4 regions of the Rhodococcus sp. Q genome follow, and region 1 is predicted to be linked to each of the others. Evidence: riboswitches for the same ligand, from Rfam matches in the RefSeq annotation. Region 1 holds a riboswitch; each other region holds the start of a gene.
The links. A riboswitch is a leader RNA that binds a small molecule or an ion and turns the genes downstream of it on or off. The one in region 1 is predicted to bind S-adenosylmethionine.
Positions count from the first base shown of each region.

Region 2: it holds a riboswitch for S-adenosylmethionine, as region 1 does, so the genes downstream of both, FFS72_RS12080 (aminotransferase class V-fold PLP-dependent enzyme) here and FFS72_RS23810 (DUF7229 domain-containing protein) in region 1, are expected to answer to the same signal.
Region 3: it holds a riboswitch for S-adenosylmethionine, as region 1 does, so the genes downstream of both, FFS72_RS14750 (amino acid ABC transporter permease) here and FFS72_RS23810 (DUF7229 domain-containing protein) in region 1, are expected to answer to the same signal.
Region 4: it holds a riboswitch for S-adenosylmethionine, as region 1 does, so the genes downstream of both, FFS72_RS27055 (putative leader peptide) here and FFS72_RS23810 (DUF7229 domain-containing protein) in region 1, are expected to answer to the same signal.

Region 1 is NZ_SCOY01000041.1:11,900-16,633, reverse strand. Features, by position in the region: gene FFS72_RS23830 (arginase family protein) at 1-588, opposite strand, end outside; gene FFS72_RS23825 (hypothetical protein) at 622-1,029, opposite strand; gene FFS72_RS23820 (vWA domain-containing protein) at 1,095-1,736, opposite strand; gene FFS72_RS23815 (hypothetical protein) at 1,779-2,177, opposite strand; gene FFS72_RS23810 (DUF7229 domain-containing protein) at 2,254-2,652, opposite strand; SAM riboswitch class IV at 2,687-2,803, opposite strand; gene FFS72_RS23805 (DUF3293 domain-containing protein) at 2,945-3,445, shown strand; gene FFS72_RS23800 (hypothetical protein) at 3,570-4,091, opposite strand; gene FFS72_RS23795 (hypothetical protein) at 4,103-4,734, opposite strand, start outside.
Region 2 is NZ_SCOY01000009.1:91,291-96,024, forward strand. Features, by position in the region: gene FFS72_RS12070 (YbaK/EbsC family protein) at 39-512, shown strand; gene FFS72_RS12075 (hypothetical protein) at 598-1,215, opposite strand; gene FFS72_RS27050 (putative leader peptide) at 1,265-1,357, opposite strand; gene FFS72_RS12080 (aminotransferase class V-fold PLP-dependent enzyme) at 1,368-2,648, opposite strand; SAM riboswitch class IV at 2,700-2,816, opposite strand; gene FFS72_RS12085 (L,D-transpeptidase) at 2,997-4,217, shown strand; gene FFS72_RS12090 (heme-dependent oxidative N-demethylase family protein) at 4,268-4,734, opposite strand, start outside.
Region 3 is NZ_SCOY01000013.1:93,196-97,929, forward strand. Features, by position in the region: gene FFS72_RS14735 (ABC transporter ATP-binding protein) at 1-180, shown strand, start outside; gene FFS72_RS14740 (bifunctional adenosylcobinamide kinase/adenosylcobinamide-phosphate guanylyltransferase) at 180-1,520, shown strand; gene FFS72_RS14745 (HAD-IIA family hydrolase) at 1,608-2,414, opposite strand; SAM riboswitch class I at 2,526-2,618, shown strand; gene FFS72_RS14750 (amino acid ABC transporter permease) at 2,692-3,660, shown strand; gene FFS72_RS14755 (amino acid ABC transporter ATP-binding protein) at 3,657-4,439, shown strand; gene FFS72_RS14760 (ABC transporter substrate-binding protein) at 4,473-4,734, shown strand, end outside.
Region 4 is NZ_SCOY01000013.1:103,843-108,576, reverse strand. Features, by position in the region: gene FFS72_RS14810 (ABC transporter permease) at 1-512, opposite strand, end outside; gene FFS72_RS14805 (ABC transporter substrate-binding protein) at 516-2,156, opposite strand; gene FFS72_RS27055 (putative leader peptide) at 2,072-2,272, opposite strand; SAM riboswitch class I at 2,298-2,390, opposite strand; gene FFS72_RS14800 (hypothetical protein) at 2,384-2,749, shown strand; gene FFS72_RS14795 (TY-Chap domain-containing protein) at 2,927-3,970, opposite strand; gene FFS72_RS27125 (transposase) at 4,454-4,675, shown strand; gene FFS72_RS14785 (NtaA/DmoA family FMN-dependent monooxygenase) at 4,672-4,734, opposite strand, start outside.

The DNA of each region.
Region 1 (4,734 bases):
GACATGATCGACGTCCCATAAGGCGGAGTTCGAGTGACCGGAATAGCGATCGAACCCGTTGACGGAGACGTCCTCGTGCCAGATGCGCGGATCATGGTCGATCAGCTCCGCGGTCCCGCCGCCACAGTGCGCGTCGAGGTCAAGGATCAGAACCGAACCGACGACGCCCTCGGCGAGGAGAGTTTTCGCGGCCACAACCAGGCCGTTGACCGTGCAGAAGCCGTCCCCACGGTCGCGTTTCGCGTGGTGCAACCCCGAGGACAACGACCCAGCGACACCATCCTCGAGGGCACTGCGGGCCGCCGCGAGCACACCCCCACACGACGCGAGCACCATCGACCACAGTGCCGGGTCCCAGTCGAATCCCTGGGACTCGGCGAGATATGCCGGCTCACCGGTCCGCACCGCCTCGACGTACTCACGGTCGTGGACGCGTTCGAGATCAGCGGACGTGAGCGGCGGCGGCGCGAGTAGTTCGACGCCGCCGATCGGTCGATCGGTCAGGGAATCGGCGACCCATTCGGCTTTGCGGGTGGTATCGAAACTGTAAGCGGCGCCGACATAATCGGGGCTGTAGTAGATCTTCACTCGGGCACCGTCCTCGGTTTCGGGTCGTGGTTGTCAGTCCGGCGGAGTAGCGAGATGCTGACCACCCGGGTGGGTGTCGTCGCCGGTGGAGGCATCGAGTTGTGTGTAGTACCGGTCGCTGGCTTCCTTCCGGGCGGTGGTCCGGGCCAGCATTTCCGCTTGCGCGTACGCGGCGGCCCGCTTTGTGGCCTTGGGCGAGCCGTCAGCTCTGAGTCCGGCGAGTTTCGACTCGAAGAGTCGCTGTGCCTCCCGGCTCTCCGCCCAGCCGGTCACGTTCGGCCAAGCACCGGTCTTGACTGCGCACCAGTAGCCGGGCTGCCACACGTACGGCGGCGGCGCATCCGACGATGCTGCCGCGGCCTCGGCCTGCAGCTGCGCGGTGAAGCGTTGCGCTTCCCCTTCCGGGTCTACCAGGAAGCGCTGTCCTCGAACGGATGCCATGGTGTATCTCCCTTGTCGATGGTCCGAACGACCGACGGGACGCACCGGATGGCGTGCGTGCCGTGTCAGTCGTCGAGCGCTGCTCGTTGTGCGTCGCTGAACTCGGGCATGGGTGCGGCGGGGTTGATGGTCTTGGCATGGCGGTAGTTTCGGATGTTGGCCGAGGCGGCGGCCATCGCGTCACGCGACTTGCCCTTGCTGTAGGTCAGGGACTGCTCCCGCTTGACACCGAGCCGGGTGCCGACCTCGATCGCGTCCTGATCGGCACCCATGTACAGGAACTGCCAGTCGAACTGGTCGGTGTGCAGTTTCACGAGCGCCGTGATCGCGGGGTGGGTCCACTCCCGGCTTGCGTTCTCCAGTCCGTCGGTCATGATCGCAACGATCACCGTCCCCGGGCGTTCGTCTGCGGGCAGAGCCGCGACGTCGGCGCTGACATCGGTGATCAGGGTTCCTATGGCGTCGAGCAGTGCGGTCCTCCCCCGCGGTCGCAAGGCGAGCGGCGGAACCTGGTCGAGGTCGACGTCGTGGTAGACGACCTCGAAGTGGTCATCGAACTGGGCGAGGGTCACCGTGCAGCGGCCGGCGGCGGCGCGCTGGTCGTCGATGAAGGCCGCGAACCCGCCTTCGATATCGGATTGGATGCTCCGCATCGAGCCGGAACGATCCAGTAGGAACACAAGTCGGGTCAGGTCCATGTCGGCCACGAAAGGGTCCTCTCTACAAGGGGGGGGTGGGCGTTGTCGGGGTCAGGTGTTGCGGCGCGGTTTGAACCGCATCGGTTTCGAGGTGGTGGTGGACGGAGCGGCGGGCACGTTGCCCTTGATGCCGGCTGCAGGTGCTCCGCTCTTCTTGTCGTAGCGGGCGCGCTGGATTTCCTTGGCGGTCACTCGCTTGTCCGGACGGGCATAGGGGGCGAGCATCGGAGTGCGGGCCAGGCGCGGGCCGACGGCATTCTCGGTCAGACCTGCCTTCGCTCCCGCAGCACGCAGAGACAGTTCGTAGTCAACTACGGCGTGAGCGAGCTGCTCGTCGAGCAGCTCGCTCACTTCCTCCAACACGATCCGAAGATGTTCCAATGCGGCTGAAGGGTCGGCGGATTCGGCGCGATCGAGTTCGTCCCGGATTCGAGCGTATCGATTGGACATGACACACCATACCGCACAATATGCGCATCCGCAATAACTGCGGGTGGCCGGAGGCCTGCACGCCACTCAGCACCCCTCAGGCCGCCAGCCCCTCCGCGGCATCGAGGTTGGCGATGACCTGACAGACGCCGTCGTGGCCGAGAGTTCCACGACGGTAGAGCGCGACAGCGATCTCCTCGACCACGGACCGCGTGAAGCGGCGCCGGTTGCCCTTGCCTACACGCTCGGGCTCAATGAGGCTGCCGTCCGCGCGAGTGACGCCCTCGCGCAGTACCCAGTACACCCACTGGTCGGTCTTCCCGAAGATGCGGGCGACCTCGGCGGTCGAGTGGGTCTTCGGGCACGCATGTGCGGCCAACAGCGCCGCGAGCCGCGCATCAGCATTGCTGGCCGATTCCGACGAGCGAGACGAGGCGGGCGACCCGGAGTGAACGCCGACGGACAGCTCGGTCACGGGAGTGATGCTGTGGCTCATGTGGATTCTCCTACGGTGATTCCCGCCGCGGAGCGGGGCGTACTTGCTCGCCGCCGGTTGACGGTGAGCCGCTTCGTCACCCGAACCACCCCGAAACGCCTTGGGGTTGGTGCACGGTCAAGTCGGAGCTTGGCGACCGCATCTCGTGAAGCTGTCAGGCCTTCCAGCCCAACGGAATTCACTGTACCGCAGAAACTGCGTATGCGCAACAACTGCGGCGGGACCGGAGTCGATCCCCCACCACAACCACCGTTAGCCGCCCGACCGTCACCTGGCTGACTAGTTTGAGGTGGTGCAGGAATACGACGACTTCGCGTGGACACCGCGCCGCGATCTGGCCCGTCTCGCCCTCGGCCCTACGCCGTGGGAGTTTTATCTCAACACGATGGTGCGGTTCGAAACCACCGCGGGAGGTGGCGCCGTCCGCCCCTGCGACGGGAGCGACAGTGAGTCCACTCCCCCGTTCGGGCCGCTGCACGTGGTGACAGCGATCCAACCGGATCCGGAGCCGGACACCGTGTCCCACTCGCGGATGCTCGTGCTCGATGACTTCCTTCGTGCTGCCGGCATTCGTTCGATACCCGCGGTCGGGTCCAGCTTCACCGGCGATCACAGCGAGGACAGTCGGGCCGTGTTCGGTCTGACCGACCGGCAGGCCCGCGAACTCGGCGCGCAGTTCGGTCAGGTCGCAGTCTTCTCCTGGAACGGACCCCGTTGGTCACTGCTGGCGTGCGCCGGCGACCGGCACTCCCACCGGGGTTGGCGACGGGAGCCCACCCCGGGCAATCTGTAGACGACCCCTTCCTTGACATGCCGCGGCGAGGATCCACCGGCACGCGCGCCGTTCGTGGAGCCGCACCGGTAACAGAGAATTCGACTTCCTCTGGGTCGCGGGCCGTTGTCGGCGAGACCATCGCTCACAGCAAATAGGCGCCCAGATCGTCGGAGTAGACGAACTTCTCCCCAAACCTAGCCGTCGAGCACTCGAGCGCAGTCACCACCTTCTCGAACATCGCTTCATAGGGGTCCATTGGCCACCGCGCCTTGAATTGCATTCGCTTGGCGCCGAGGCCGCGGGCGCTGGCTTTGGGCAAGGCGAACACGTCGCGCCAGGGGAGATGCGAGACGTCGTGTCGGACGACGAATGTGGCATGGCGCCCGACGGCCGGGCTGATCGCTACTGCGTCTTGACCGCCCGCCGGCCGGTTGATGGCCAGTACCAAGTAGTCGTCGGTGACGTTTTCGCCGCCGATGTCGATGACCTCCGCGGTGGTGTTCCCGCGGTACAGCGTGCACCGATCCCGGCCCGCCCACTGCGCGATCCGTTCCAAGACCGCCGTCCGTTGCGGATCGGCTTGGAACCCGGACCCGCACGGCTGCGCAGCGTGGTGGTTGATGCGTTCGGTGATGAACCTGCTGATGCCGTCGTCGTCTGGCAAGACCGTGAAGGTCAGCCGTGCCGCCGGCTGCGGCGGAGGCAATAGTCACGCGATCGTTCGGGGTGTTCGCCGAGTTCCCAGTACGGCTCGAGGAACCTGTATCGCCCGAGATAGACATCCGCGAGTTCAACACGGATCTGACGTCGAAGAATCTCGCGAGCCAGCGCGTCGTCCTCATACCGGAGAAGCGAGGCCGCGAACTCGCTCTGTGCGCGGTAGTCACCGAGGACGTCATCGCGGAGAGCGGGGTGGTTGTTCCTAGCGGTCAAGTGCACCCACAAGCGGTGTTCGAGAGAGGGGTCATCGCTGAGGATCACGAGAAGGACAGCCTTGTCCAAGGATTCGAACAACGACCAGTCGTTGACGTATGCGGCTGTCGGGAGGTAGCGGAGTAACTCGGCGGCCTTGTCCAGTTCGACGATCGCTCGCTCGCACGCTCTGCCATGGTCGTGGAGAACTTCGTTCAGCGCGATCTTGTGCACGTTGACGCCAGCCAGGTTCGTACCGACAGCGTCGCCGAGAGCTTGCAAGTGCGTGTCGACCAGATCTGTGAAATCGACGATCTCTGCTCTGTGCATCATCATGCGGTACCGGGCAGCCAGGTAGGCGGGCAACTCGTGGTCGCCCTCGATGTTGAACGACG
Region 2 (4,734 bases), on a different contig from region 1:
GCCGAGCGAGCGGTGCCTCTCACGTCCTATGGTGGGTCATGGCGAGGACACTGCATCCGGACGCGGCGAACGTCGCGAGGACGCTGATCGCGCGGGGCCACCACGGGGTGGTGGCCACGCTGGACCAGCCGACCCACACCGCGGCGGAGGCGGCCGCGGTCCTCGGCGTCGACATCGGCGCGATCACGAAGTCGCTGGTGTTCCTGCTCGACGACGAACCCGTCGTGCTGCTCGTCTCCGGAGCTCATCAGGTGGACACCGAGCGCACCGGTAAACGTCTCGAGGGGACGTTGACGCGAGCGCCCGCGTCGCTCGTGCGTGAGGTGACCGGGCAACCGCTCGGCGGGGTTGCCCCGGTCGGCCATCCGACGAACCTGTCCACCTACGTCGATGCCTCCCTCGAGGCGTATCCGGAACTGTGGGCGGCCGGCGGCCGCCCCGACGCGGTGTTCCGAACGACCTTCCGCGAGTTGGTCCGCATCACCGCGGGCCTGCCCATCGACGTCGACTGAGCACCACACCCCTCGGTGTCAGGGGAACCCGAAGACGGTCGGACCGGGCAAGCGTTCCCCTCACCCCGAGGGGTCGAAGCGGAGGTCAGGAGGCGAGGGCGCGGGCGGTGAGGCCGAACCGGCCGAGGATCTCGCCCAGGACCGTCGACGGCCGGGTCACCCCCTGCTCGTGCAGCACCGGTAGGACGTCGTCGACGACCCGGTCGAGCACCTGCGGCAGAACGAGCGGGAGCAGGGTGACGCCGTCCGCGACACCCGCGGCCCGGATGTCCGCGAGCAGACCCACCAGCCCGGACGCAGTGCCGACGTACGAGATCGATTCCGGCACACGAGGTTCACGCAGTCCCGCGTCGAGCCGGGCAAGTTCGCGTCGGGCCCCGCGATGGTCGTCGGCGAGGAGCACCTCGACGTCGAGCAGAACGGCAACGGAATCGGGATCGCGGCCGTCGCGTTCGGCGCGGGCCCGGGAGACGTCACGCCGACGCTGCGCTTCCCCCAGGTCGTGCGCACGAATCCTGACAACGGAGTCGGGGTCGCCCGCGAGGTCGAGGGTCGACGACGTCAGTTCGACCCAGTAGTCGCTGAGGCCGAGCGGAATTCGGAAGTCGGTGTGGGCGGCCGCAGCCGGGTGACGCCCGGCACCGGAGAGTTCGACGGCCACGTGCAGCGGCCTGGACGACGGGTTCGAGAAGGAAGCAGACATGACTGTCCTCGGAATGTGACGGGGATGATCGGGGCGGTCGAGGTGGTACTCAGACCGGACAGATGCCCGACGCGGTGCGGCACAGATCGACATGCCTGCGGCACCACTGGCCGCCGATCGTCTCTGCCGCTTCCGAAGTCATGCGCCCGATACTAGCGTCCCGCTGCGGAGGTCGTCGCGCGCTCACGAACGAAATCCGCGATGGCGGAGACCAACCGGTCGACGTCGCCACTGCTGCTGCCGAGTCCGAGGCTGGCACGAACGGCCCCCTCGACGTGCCCGAGACGGGCGAGGAGCGGGTGAGCGCAGAAGCGGCCGTCGCGCACACCGATGCCGTACCCGTCGGACAGGAACGTCGCGACCTCGCGGGGCTGTGCGCCCGCAACGGTGAAGGTGACGATGCCGACCGCGTCCGGCGAGTCGGGCCAGATCCGCAGGATCTCGACGCCGTCGATGTCGGAGAGTCCGACCGTGAGCCGGTCGCACAGAATCCGCTCGTGGAGCTCGGCCTCGTCGGCGTCGAATCCGGCGAGCGCCTCGCATGCCGCGGCGATGGCGACGGCACCGAGAACGTTCGGGGTGCCCGCCTCGTGCCGCTGCGGCGCGGTGGCCCACTGGACGTCGTCGAGGTCGACGTTCTTGGTGGCGCCGCCGCCCGCCAGGTACGGCTCGGCGGCGTCGAGCCAGTCTGCGCGGCCGACGAGGGCGCCGGCACCGAACGGTGCGTACAGCTTGTGCCCGGAGAAGACGAGGTAGTCGACGCCGAGTTCGGCGATGTCGACGCGACGATGCGGCAGCAGCTGGGCGCCGTCGACGACGATGCGCGCACCACACTCGTGCGCGATGCGGGCGAGGCGGGCGATCGGCAGGACCTCACCGGTGACGTTCGACGCCCCGGTGACGGCGAGCAGCGCGGCGGGGCGCGTGCAGAGCTCGGCGACGATCCGCTGGATGGTCTCCTCGATCGTATCGGCGGACCGCACGACCCGGGCACCATTCCGGTTCCAGGGCAACAGGTTTGCGTGGTGCTCGATGTCGAGGACGACGGTGTCGCCGGGCACGCAGGAGGCCAGCAGGTTGAGGGCGTCGGTGGTGTTGCGGGTGAACACGACGACGTCGTCCTCACGGGCTCCGACGAAGTTCGCGACGACGCCGCGCGCACCCTCGTACCGCTCGGTGCACACCTGCGATGCGAAGCCCGCGCCGCGGTGGACGCTGGCGTAGAAGGGCAGCAGGTTCTGCACGGTTTCCGCGACCGCGGTCAGTGCGGGAGCGCTGGCCGCGTAGTCGAAGTTCGCGTAGGTGGCGGTGGTGCCGTCGGCGAGCGGGGCGACGAGGTCGGATCCGCACACGGGAGCGAAAGCGGCAGTGTCGCAGGCATTTTCATTGGCCGAGAGGTCGGCACAGGCGGTGGATTCCAGAACTGCGGTCATGGCGTCATCCCTTGAAACTCAGGGACCCGTGCGTGAGGTGGTTGTGCATCGAGTCCGCGCTTGCCGTGTCCGGTGTTGGATTCACGGCCAGGTCGTCACCCGGGGCACCCCACCGCGGTGGAGGGTTGCCGGCCAGCAAGCCGGGGCTAAGCGCTGGCACTCATAACCTGCAGCGAGAATGGCAGCCTTGCCGAGCGGCTGTCAACCCGAAGCTCCGGGGCTCCTCGGTGACCTCCATCACTCCCCCGCGTCCGAGCGCGCCGGTCGCGAGCCCGCCCACCAGCGGAAAACACCTGTTCACGGTCCGTCTATAGGCTGGTCGGACAGTTCGAACCTGGGAGGCGTCTCGTGCCGAATCTTCGTCGAAAGTCCATCGCCCTCGCGGCTGCAGTCGCAGCGGTCGTGTTGGTGGCCGGATGCTCCGGCGGCTCCGACTCGTCCGGTTCGACCGCGTCGGGCTCGCAGGAGTCCGACGCGACGATCACCTTCACCCCCGCCGACCTCACGGCGCCGGTGGACCCGCTCAGCCCGATCACCGTCGACGTGGCGGACGGGTCACTGACATCGGTCACGCTCACCAACCCGGAGGGCAAGGTGATCGAGGGCATCACCACGCCGGACGAGACGTCGTGGAAACCGGGCGAGCCTCTCGGCTACGGGAAGACGTACGACCTGGCGGCGCAGGCGGTCGACGGCCGCGGCGTCGCGACGTCTCGGGACGCCACGTTCACCACCGTGACCCCGAACAACCAGACCCGCCTCTACCTGAACACCACCGGCGGGCAGTCCCTCGTCGACGGCGGCAGCTACGGCGTCGGACTGGTCGTCGTCGGGCATTTCGACGAGCCGATCGGGGACCGCGCCGCCGCGGAGAAGGCGATGACGGTGACGACGAATCCACCGGTCCAGGGCTCGTGGTTCTGGGTCGACGACCAGAACGCGCACTGGCGTCCACAGCAGTACTACGCGCCCGGCACGACGGTGTCGGTCGACGCGAAGGTCTACGGCACCGATCTCGGCAACGGCCTGTACGGCGAGCAGGACGAGGCGGTGTCCTTCCGGATCGGCGACTCCCACGTCTCGATCGCCGACGACAACACCAAGATGGTGACCGTCTACGAGAACGGCCAGCTGGTTCGGGAGATGCCGACGTCGATGGGAATGGGTGGCACGGAGACGATCGGCGACACGACGCTGTCGTTCTGGACGCAACCAGGGGTCTACACGGTGATGGACAAGGCGAACCCGGTGATCATGGACTCGTCGACGTACGGGCTGCCGATCAATTCGCGGCTCGGATACAAGGAGACGATCAACTGGGCCACGCGGATCAGCTCCGACGGCATCTACCTGCACGAGCTGGCGTCGAGCGTGTGGGCGCAGGGCAACACCAACACCTCACACGGCTGCCTCAACCTCAATCCCGAGAACGCGCAGTGGTTCTTCACCTTCTCGCAGCCGGGCGACGTCGTCGAGGTCCGTAACACCGGCGGCGCACCGCTCGAGGTGTGGCAGAACGGCGACTGGAGTCTTCCCTGGGACCAGTGGCTCGCGGGCAGCGCGTTGTAGGCACTGCCCGTTGGGATCGCTTGCGCCCTGGAGGTGGTCGAATCCGATACTCATGCGATCACCCCAGTATGGGCACGGAGCCAGTCGATTCCGGGTCCTCGGGTGCGGGCGATGCCCTTGTAGTCGGCCATGTCGTCGGGCAGTTCGACGAGGATGTCGTGAAGTCGCTGCGCCCATTCGGGAACCAACGCGACGTCCTCGAACGGCAGCAGGTGGGTGCGAATGAGGAACAGAATGGCATTGGACGCGCCGAGGCGGATGAGGTGCTGCACCTCGACTCGCAGGTGCAGGCGTCGTCCGACGTCGGCCAACGGGCCTTCCCCGAGCAGACGCCGGTCGCGACCCCAGTCGGGGTAGGTCTCGGTGGCGGTGTCGAGCCTGCGGTCCACGGTCAGCGTCCAGTTGGTGCGCCGATACCGTTGTCCCGCTTGCAGTCCCATCAGGAACTGTTGCGCCCGCGGAATGACGCCCTCCTCGTGGACGCGGGGAACGGGTCCGTGGATCTGCAGGAAGCTCA
Region 3 (4,734 bases), on a different contig from region 1:
GCCGGCCAGTACGGGCGACGGATCGTGATGCTCGACGGGGGCGCCGTCGTCGCGGACGGAACCCCGACGGAGGTGCTGACCGTCGAGCGCATCGCCGAGGTCTACGGTGCGCGCGTCGAAGTTCTGGCCCGGCCCGGAGGTCCCGTCGTCCTGCCGGTCGCGCGCGGCGGTGCCCGGTGATGGAGGTGGTGCTCCTCGGCACCGGCGCCGCCGACGGCTGGCCCAACCCGTTCTGCACGTGCGCCTCGTGCCGGATCATGCTGGAGCGCGGCGAGATTCGCTCCCAGACGGCAGGCCTCGTCGACGACGTCCTGCTGCTGGACTGCGGACCCGAGGTGCCGCGGGCCGCGATGCACGCGGGGCGGACACTGTCCGGGGTGCGGCACCTCCTGCTCACCCACGCCCACCCCGACCACGTCGGACCTCTCGCGTTGCTGATGCGGTCGTGGGTGGCGCGCGAGCAGCCGCTGGACGTGATCGGCCCGCCGGAAGCGCTGGACCTGTGCCGTGACTGGGTCGGACCCGACGACCCGGTCCGGTGGATTCCGGTTGCGCCCGGCGACGCACTGACGGTCGGCGAGTACGGCGTCCGGGTGCTGCCCGCTGCCCACCGGGTGCACCGAGACGGCGACTCTGTCCTCTACGAGGTCGCGGCAGGTGGCCGGAAAATGCTGTGGGCCACGGACACCGGACCGCTCGACGCGGTACAGCTGGGCTCGGTGCGCGATGCGCGATACGACACCGTCTTCCTGGAGGAAACGTTCGGTGATCTCGCGGAGCACGAGCCCGACCACCTCGACCTGGTCAGCTTCCCCCGTGCCCTCGCGGCCCTGCGCGGCGTCGGAGCGGTCGTCGACGGCACCGACGTGATCGCCGTCCACCTCGGACACCACAATCCTGTCGACCTGCCGGACCGGTTGCGGCCGTGGGGTGTTCGCATCGTCCCGGACGGGACGGTGGTGACGGTGGGAGACGGTGCCCTCGGGTCGTCGGCGCCGCGCCGGACCCTGGTCCTCGGCGGCGCCCGAGCAGGAAAGTCGACCCACGCGCAGCGACTGCTGTCGGACCGCGACGACGTCACCTATGTCGCGACCGGTGCTCCCGCACGCGGTGACGCCGAGTGGGCCGCTCGCATCGCCGGCCACCGCGCGTCGCGACCCGACACCTGGCGCACCGTCGAGACCGACGACCTGGTGGGCGTCCTGCATTCGGCGACCGGCCCGCTGCTCGTCGACTGCCTCGGCGCCTGGCTCACCCGACGCATCGACACCCACGGCGCCTGGGACGACGAACAATCTTGGGCTGCAGTGCAATCCGACGTCGACGGCCTGGTGTCCGCGCTGCGCCGGGTGCGGGTGCCCGTCGTGGTGGTCAGCAACGAGGTCGGCAGCGGCGTCGTCCCCGCCACCGCCTCCGGCCGCCGCTTCCGGGACGCGCTCGGCAGGCTCAACACCGCCGTCGCAGCCGAGTGCGAGTCGGTGGTCCTCGTCGTCGCCGGCCGACCACTGCCCCTGCGCTGACCCGCCCTATGCCCGCCGCCCTTCCTGAATGGCGCATTCAGGAAGTCTGACTGAATGGATGGGCCATTCAGGAAGAAAGGGGGAGGGTCAGGCGGCGGCGAACGGGTCGTGGGTGCGACCGACGAGGTCGGCGACCGAGTCGAGGACCAGCGTCGGGCGGTAGGGGTACGCCTCGACGGTCGAGCGGCTGGAGATGCCGGTGAGGACGAGGATGGTCTGCAGCCCCGCTTCGAGTCCCGAGACGACGTCCGTGTCCATCCGGTCGCCGATCATGAGGGTGTGTTCGGAGTGCGAGCCGATGGCCCGCAGCGCGGACCGCATCATCAGCGGATTCGGCTTGCCGACGTAGTACGGCTCGCGGCCGGTCGCGCGGGTGATGAGCGCGGCGACCGAGCCGGTCGCAGGTAGTGAGCCGTCACGGGACGGGCCGGTGGCGTCGGGGTTGGTGGCGATGAACCGGGCGCCGCGTTCGACGAGCCGGATCGCGGTGGTGATCGCCTCGAACGAGTACGTGCGGGTCTCGCCGAGCACCACGTAGTCGGGGTCGCTGTCGGTGAGGACGTACCCGATGTCGTGCAGGGCCGTCGTCAGACCCGATTCGCCGACGACGTACGCGCTGCCGTCGGGGCGCTGATTGTGCAGGAAGGTGGCGGTGGCCAGCGCGGACGTCCAGATCGACTGCTCGGGGATGTCGAGACCCGTCCGCAGCAGGCGGGCGCGCAGGTCGCGGGGCGTTCGGATCGAGTTGTTGGTCAGCACCACGAACGGGGTGCCGGCTTCCTGTAGTTCGGCGAGGAACTTGTCGGCGCCCGGTACGAGGTGTTCCTCGTGCACGAGGACCCCGTCCATGTCCATCAGGTAGGTCCACCCGGGGGTCTGCTCGGTGTTCGCCATGGACCCATTGTGCTCGCTCACGGCGTGACCCGTCGGGCCGTGTATTTCGAATCACCTCGAACGCAAAGGGTGACCGTGCAGGCGGGTTGGGGGACATTTCATCGCGAGAGTTGACCATCGAGAGCGACCGAGAGACCCGGCTCAGCGACGTCGCAGCAACCCCCCGCCAGTGGGTGTGGGTGCTACCGCCGGGAGCGATGGTCGGCGCGACGGGACGGCATCGGCCGCCCCGTCCCAACCGCGAAAGGTCGCCCGTGACCGTGTCAGAGATCCGCTTGTGAGCGCGCCGGCTGTCAGTGCGCCGCCGGCTGTCACCGATGTCGCCGACGAGGCCGACCTGCGTGTCGTCCCCACCCGGCACCCGTGGCGCTGGGTCGTCGCGGCCGCCGCACTGGTACTGGTCGCGCAGTTCGTGCACGGCCTGGTCGTGAACCCCGGCTGGGACTGGGCGACGTTCGCGCAGTACTTCACCGCCCCGTCGGTGCTGTCCGCGCTGTGGACGACGATCGAGCTCACGCTGTGGGGCACCGTCCTCGGATTCGGCCTCGGTGTCCTGCTCGCAGTGGCTCGACTGTCGAACAATCCGGTGCTGCAGGTGATCTCGTGGACCTACGTTTGGGCGTTCCGGTCGATCCCGCTGATCGTGCAGCTGCTGTTCTGGTTCAACATCGCCTACCTCTATCAGACGCTGACGCTGGGAATTCCGTTCGGGCCTGGGTTCCTCGAGTTCAACGTCACCGGCGTGATCTCCGGGTTCACCGCGGCGGTCGTCGGTCTCGCCCTGCACCAGGCCGCGTACTCCGCGGAGATCGTCCGGGCAGGCATCATCTCCGTCGACCACGGGCAGATCGAGGCGGCGAACGCGCTGGGCATCCCGCGCGGCCGACAGTTCGTGAAGATCGTTCTGCCGCAGGCGATGCGCTCGATCCTGCCGAACGCCGCCAACGAGGTCATCAGCCTGTTCAAGGGCACCTCGATCGTGTCGACGATGGCGATCGCGGAACTCTTCTACCAGGTACAGGTGATCTTCGGCCGCAACGGCCGCGTGGTTCCGCTGTTGATGGTCGCGACCGTCTGGTACATCGTCCTGACCACGTTGCTGTCCATCGCGCAGTACTACATCGAACGGCACTACGCCCGCGGATCGGCTCGCGCCTTGCCGCTGACGCCGTGGCAGAGAGTGGTCGCGAAGTATCGCGAGATCCGCGACACCAGTCACGGCGCACCGAGGGGAGCGACACGGTGACGGGCCCCGAGGTGCAGGCAGTGCATGCCGTCGACGTGCGCGGGGTGCACAAATCCTTCGGCGCCTTGGAGGTTCTCAAGGGTGTCGACCTGACCGTCCGGCAGGGTGAGGTGACGGTGATCCTCGGCCCCTCCGGTTCGGGGAAGTCGACGCTGCTGCGCACGCTGAACCACCTGGAGAAGGTAGACCGCGGCACCATCCGCATCGACGGTGAACTCGTCGGGTACCGCCGCCGCGGCAACGTCCTGCGCGAGCTGCGGGACCGGGAGATCCTGCGTCAGCGCTCGAAGATCGGGTTCGTCTTCCAGAACTTCAACCTGTTCCCGCATCTCACGGTTCTCGAGAACGTCACGGAGGCGCCGGTGTCCGCGCAGCGCCGCGACCGCACCGAGGTGACAGCCGAGGCCAGGCAGCTGCTGGACCGGGTGGGCGTCGCCGACAAGGCCGACCACTATCCGAAGCAGTTGTCGGGCGGTCAGCAGCAGCGGGTGGCCATCGCCCGCGCGCTGGCGTTGCGCCCCAACGTCATCCTGTTCGACGAGCCCACCTCGGCCCTCGACCCCGAACTCGTCGGCGAGGTCCTCGACGTCATCCGAGACCTCGCGGGCGCGGGCGCGACCCTCGTCATCGTCACTCACGAGATCGGGTTCGCCCGGGAGGTCGCGGACACCGTCGTGTTCATGGACGACGGGGTGATCGTCGAGCAGGGCCCGCCGCGACAGGTGCTCGACCACCCGACCCACGACCGCACTCGCGCCTTCCTGTCGCGCGTGCTCTGAACGTCTCTCAACGAAAGATCCAGGAAGGAAACGATGTCCGCCACCATCCGCCGCACGAGGTTGTTCGCCTCGGCTCTGACCGCCGTCGCCCTGTTGGCGGGTGCCGCGTGCAGTTCGGGCGAGGCCGCCGAACCTGACGCCGCGACCGCAGCCGGATACAACCTGACGGCCGAGCAGAACCGCATCACCACGGACGAAGTACCGGACATCGCCGCGAAGGTGCCGCAAGCGATCCGGGACCGAGGGACGCTGATCGTCACGGGGTCGGCCGGCACGGCGCCGCCGCTGCGCTTCT
Region 4 (4,734 bases), on a different contig from region 1:
AAAGCGGGGAACAGCCTGAGCCGGAACGAGAAGATCTGCAGCAGGATCAGACCCACCCAGAATGTCGGGACGGCGACACCGAGCGGCGGCAGCGAGAACAGCGCGTTACGCAGCCACCCGATCCGCGTGTAGGTGGCGAGGAACGCGACCGCCGTACCGAACACGACCGCGAGGACCAGAGCGAACGAGGCCAGGGCCAGGGTGCTCGGCAGCGCCGCGGTGATCGCCTCCGTCACCGGTTGCCCCGTCGCGATGGAGATGCCGAAGTCGCCCCGGATCGCGGCCGTCAGCGCATTCCAGTACTGCGCCAGCACCGGCTGATCCAGTCCGTACCGGGCCTGCAACGCGGCGACCGCGTCCGCGTCGATCGCGGCGCCACTGGTGGCGGCGGAATCCACCGCCATGCTCACCGGATCCGACGGCAGCAGGTACAACACCACGAAAGACACCGTGAACGCCGCCCACAGCACTCCGATCGCCTGCAGGACACGAGATCCGAGGTAACGAGTCATCGGTTACTCGCTGAGCCAGGCGTCGAAGAACTGCAGCCGCGCCGATGCCTCGAACTTCAGGTCCTGCACGGTACCGACGGCGCCGATGGCCTGGGACAACTCGACGGTGGGCAGCCACAGGCCGTTGTCGAGGATCAGCTGCTGGGCCCGTTCGATCAGCTCGCCGCGCTGCTGCGGATCGGTCGTCCGCAGTTGAGCGGCCAGCACCTCGTCCAACTCGGGGATCGGTCCGCGCGCGTTGAGGTTCCGTCCCTCGATACCGAAGGCGGTCCGCAGGATGTCACCGTCGGCACGGGTGCTGTTGTAGTAGGTGGAGTCGTAGTCCTTGGTTCCCTGCCGGGCGGTCTGCTCGGCGGTCGACACCAGGTCGAGACGCAGGTCGACACCGACCTGGCGCAGCTGCTGCTGCACGAGCTCGAGAATCGCCTGGTTTCCGGCGAACACGGAACTGAACGTCACCGAGAAGCTCAGCGGTGTGCCGTCCTTGGCGCGAATCCCGTCCGGTCCGGGCACCCAGCCCGCATCGGCCAGGATCTTCTTCGCGGCGTCCGGGTCGTAGGTGACGTCGTCGAGGGCGACGTAGTCGGGTGTGCGGGACGCGAGAGTGCTCGTCGCGGGCGTGAAGTCGGGCCCGAGGACCGTGTCGACAAGCTCCTGCCGATTGATCGCCGGTACGAGCGCGGCCCGAACAGCCGGGTCGGCGAGGACTCCGCGGGTCACGTTGGGCTGGAAACCGAAGGGAATGCCGGGGTTCGAGGTGGTGAGGATGCGTCCACCCGCGCCCTCGATCTGCGGCACGTCCTGCGGAAGCGCGTCGGAGACCGCATCGAGCTGGCCCGACGCGAGCGAGCCGCTGCGTACCCCGGACTCGGGGACGATGGTGAACTCGATCTTGTCGAGGTACGCCTCGCCCTCGTGCGCGAACACGTCGGAGCCCCACGCATATCCGGTGCGCTTGGCGAGGGTCGCCGACTTGTCCTGGACGTAGCTCTCGTACACGAACGGTCCGGTGCCGGACAGGTCGCCCGCGCAGCGCTGCTCGGCGGACTTCGCGATGTCCTTGTCGGACAGGAACCCGAGCTGCACTGTCGACGTGGCCTGCAGGAACTGGGCGTTCGGTGCCGCGAAGTTCACCTGCACGGTGCGCGGGTCGACGACAGTGGAGCCGGTGTACCCCGACAGGTAGCTCGCGCCGAGCGCCGCCTTCGCCGGCGTCAGAGTGCCGAGAATCGCGTCGAAGTTCTTCTTCACGGAGTCCGCGGTGAACGGTGTCCCGTCGCTGAACGTCACCCCGTCACGAAGGTGGAAGGTGAAGGACGTCGCGTCACCGCTCACGTCCCAACTCTCGGCGAGCCACGGCGTCAGTGCACCGGTCTCGGGATCCTGGTCGGTGAGCGAGTCCACAACCTGCCGTGCCACATAGATGGTCTGGTTCGAACCGGACTGGGCGGGGTCCGCACACGTCGGCGCGCCCGAGAGGCCGTAACGCAGGGTCCCGCCCGCCTGCGGGGCACCGGCACCGGCCGACGAGTCGGTCGTATCGGCCGACCCGCACGCTGTCAGTCCGGCGGTGAGCGCAGCCGATGCGACGACTGCGAGCGCTGCGCGACGTCGCGCAGCCGAGGAAGTGAACGAGAAGGACACCGAGGCTCCATGATCTGAGGAAGGGGAAGGCTGTTCGAACCCAGAGAGGTCGACGAGTGACAGAAGTCCGCCGAGACCCGGCACAGGTCGATGTGCAGCCGCGACCATGCGGTCACCAGGCCCTCACCGATCACGCCACTTCCTCCATCGTTCCCGGCAGTAGCACCCTCACCTGTCCACAGGGGGTTGCTGCGACGTCGTCGATCCGGGTCTCTCGGTCGCTCTGGATGGTCGTTTCACACGCTAGCGATCACGGCGTACGGGGCGAACCCTTTGCGTCATCACGATCGCAACTCTTCTCACGGACACGACAGGGCTGTTCGAGGCCGCAAGCGATCCTGGTCAGCCTCGCCGGGTACTTCTTCGACCTCACGCGCCGGGTATCGGGCAGCAACGCGCTGAACTCGGTCCTGCACGGACTCTTCGACTTCGCGCTGATCAGCGGTTCGATGATCCTGCTCGATCAGCAGTCCTACCTGGGCGTGTTCGCACCGATCCTGGTCTGTCCGGTGCTCGCCATCGTTCTGCTCGTCAAACGCCGCGACATCGAGTCGCACAACGCCGACGAAAGCCCCGTCACACCAACGGCGTGACGGGCCCGCCGAGGCGGTCGACCTAGAGCACGTCTCCTGATTCGCGAGGCACTTGAGCCAGGTGCACACCGCCGAGAGGCGGTGCCCCACTGTGGGTCGGATTCCTACGTCTTCGGCCGTCAGGTAGATGTGCCGATTGCAGTCCCGCGGCTATTGGTGAAGATGGCTACCTGGTCCTCAGGCCGGGGCGATACCGAGTTCCGCACCCACGTACGACATGTCGTCGACGCCCTGGAAATTCGAGAATGCCTTGAAAGCAAGCTCGTTGGGGTGAGCCACTCCAGCGACGTCGCGCAAGGTCACCATTGTTCGAACGGCCAGTTCGTGCATGGTGGGATATGTGGTGTCCCTTCCGGTCGGCGGGCCCAGCCAGATCGGCGCGTCGACAGCCCCGAGATGATCAGGCGCCCACCGCCACCCGAGAACGCCCATCAACCGGTCGATTTCCTTCAGATCCGATCCTGCCCGATCCCAGAACATACACTCGCTGTCGATGTCACCACCGGAGTTGTGGAACTGCACGAACTGATTGCCCGGTCCTTGTCGAGGAACATCCAGGATGACAACGCCCAGCCACGGCAAAGTCGCCAGAACCCACTCGAACCGCGTGACGAACTCGTCCCACCCTGCGCACCGTGCCGGAAGGCCGGACAACGTCGGACGGTCGGAAGCGACCTCGCCCACAGCCTGTGTGTCGGTGGGGCCGAAGTTGTCGTAAGAGCTGACACGGAGCCGGTCAGGAGTCGTACCCAATCCGTCATGCAACACCGCGACGATTGCACCGGCGATCACGTGTCGTTGGTCGTCGGCGGTGTGGCGCCATCCCGTTCTCCACTCCCGCGGATACTCCTCGACACGCCGGCCCCCGTGATCGACGTCGTGATCGCGGCCGATACTGATGTCGACAGGCGTCCACAACGGCTCGTCGAGTGGCACCATACGACCGGACTCACGGTCACGGACCATGGAAAACAACGTGGTCCGCTGCGACTGGATCACCGCCCGCAATCGGGCAGCCGTCACCGGTTCCTCGGGCACCGTCACCCTGATGTCAAGTCCTTTGTCATCCTCCCTGAACAGGATCCGCTGCCCGGTCAACGTGTCGCGCAACTGAAGGCTGTCGCCATTCGTCGGCGAAATCAGCGTCTCGTTGTTATCCCAGTCCGGGTACAGCACCAGTTGGATGTCCTCAAACAGACTGGTCCAAACGTCATCAGCCACAACCACTCCCCGTTTCCGAAACCTCCCGACAACCTCCCGACAAACCTACCGACACGCCCCGACACGTACGTTTCCGCCGCCGACAAACCATCCGCCTCGGCAGCAGGGCGACAATCTCCAGACTGTCGAACGCACTACATTGCCGCATACCGATCGTTCGGTAACGATTGCGGTCTGGTGACGAGAATCGGAGCGCTACAACGTCACCGCCGTTACGCCGGTGACGGCACCTGAGGCGAAATCCTGACGGTCCTGCCGGCGCAGCCCGACGCGGCCGGTGACATCGACTGGACGGTGTCGGTGGACTCGGCCGTTCACGCGGCGACCTGGGAACGAAGATCCACCAGCTTTCCGATGGGAACGGGCGACCGCTGGTGGTGCTCGTCGGGCCAGGTCGGGCAGGCGCCTCGCCGGTGTTCGCGTATCTGATGGACTGCCTGTCGTCCCGCGGATCGGTAGCGGGCCGGCCTCGAACCCGGTCCGATGCGGTACTCGGCGACAAGGCTCACTCCTCGAGATTCAACCGGGCCTGCGGAAAAATACAAGGGCCGCAATGTCGTCGAGCGCTCCTTCGCTGCTCTCAAGCAGTGGCGTGGGTTGGCCGCGCGCTATGACAAGCTCGCCCTCACCCACCGAGCTGGCGTGCTCCTGTCGGCGGTGTGCACTTGGCTCAAGCGACCTCGCCGATCAGGAGACACTCTCTAGCCGACGGGGACGGGGTTCGCCGGAATCGGCAAGCCCAGATTGTCGCGGAGCGTCGAGCC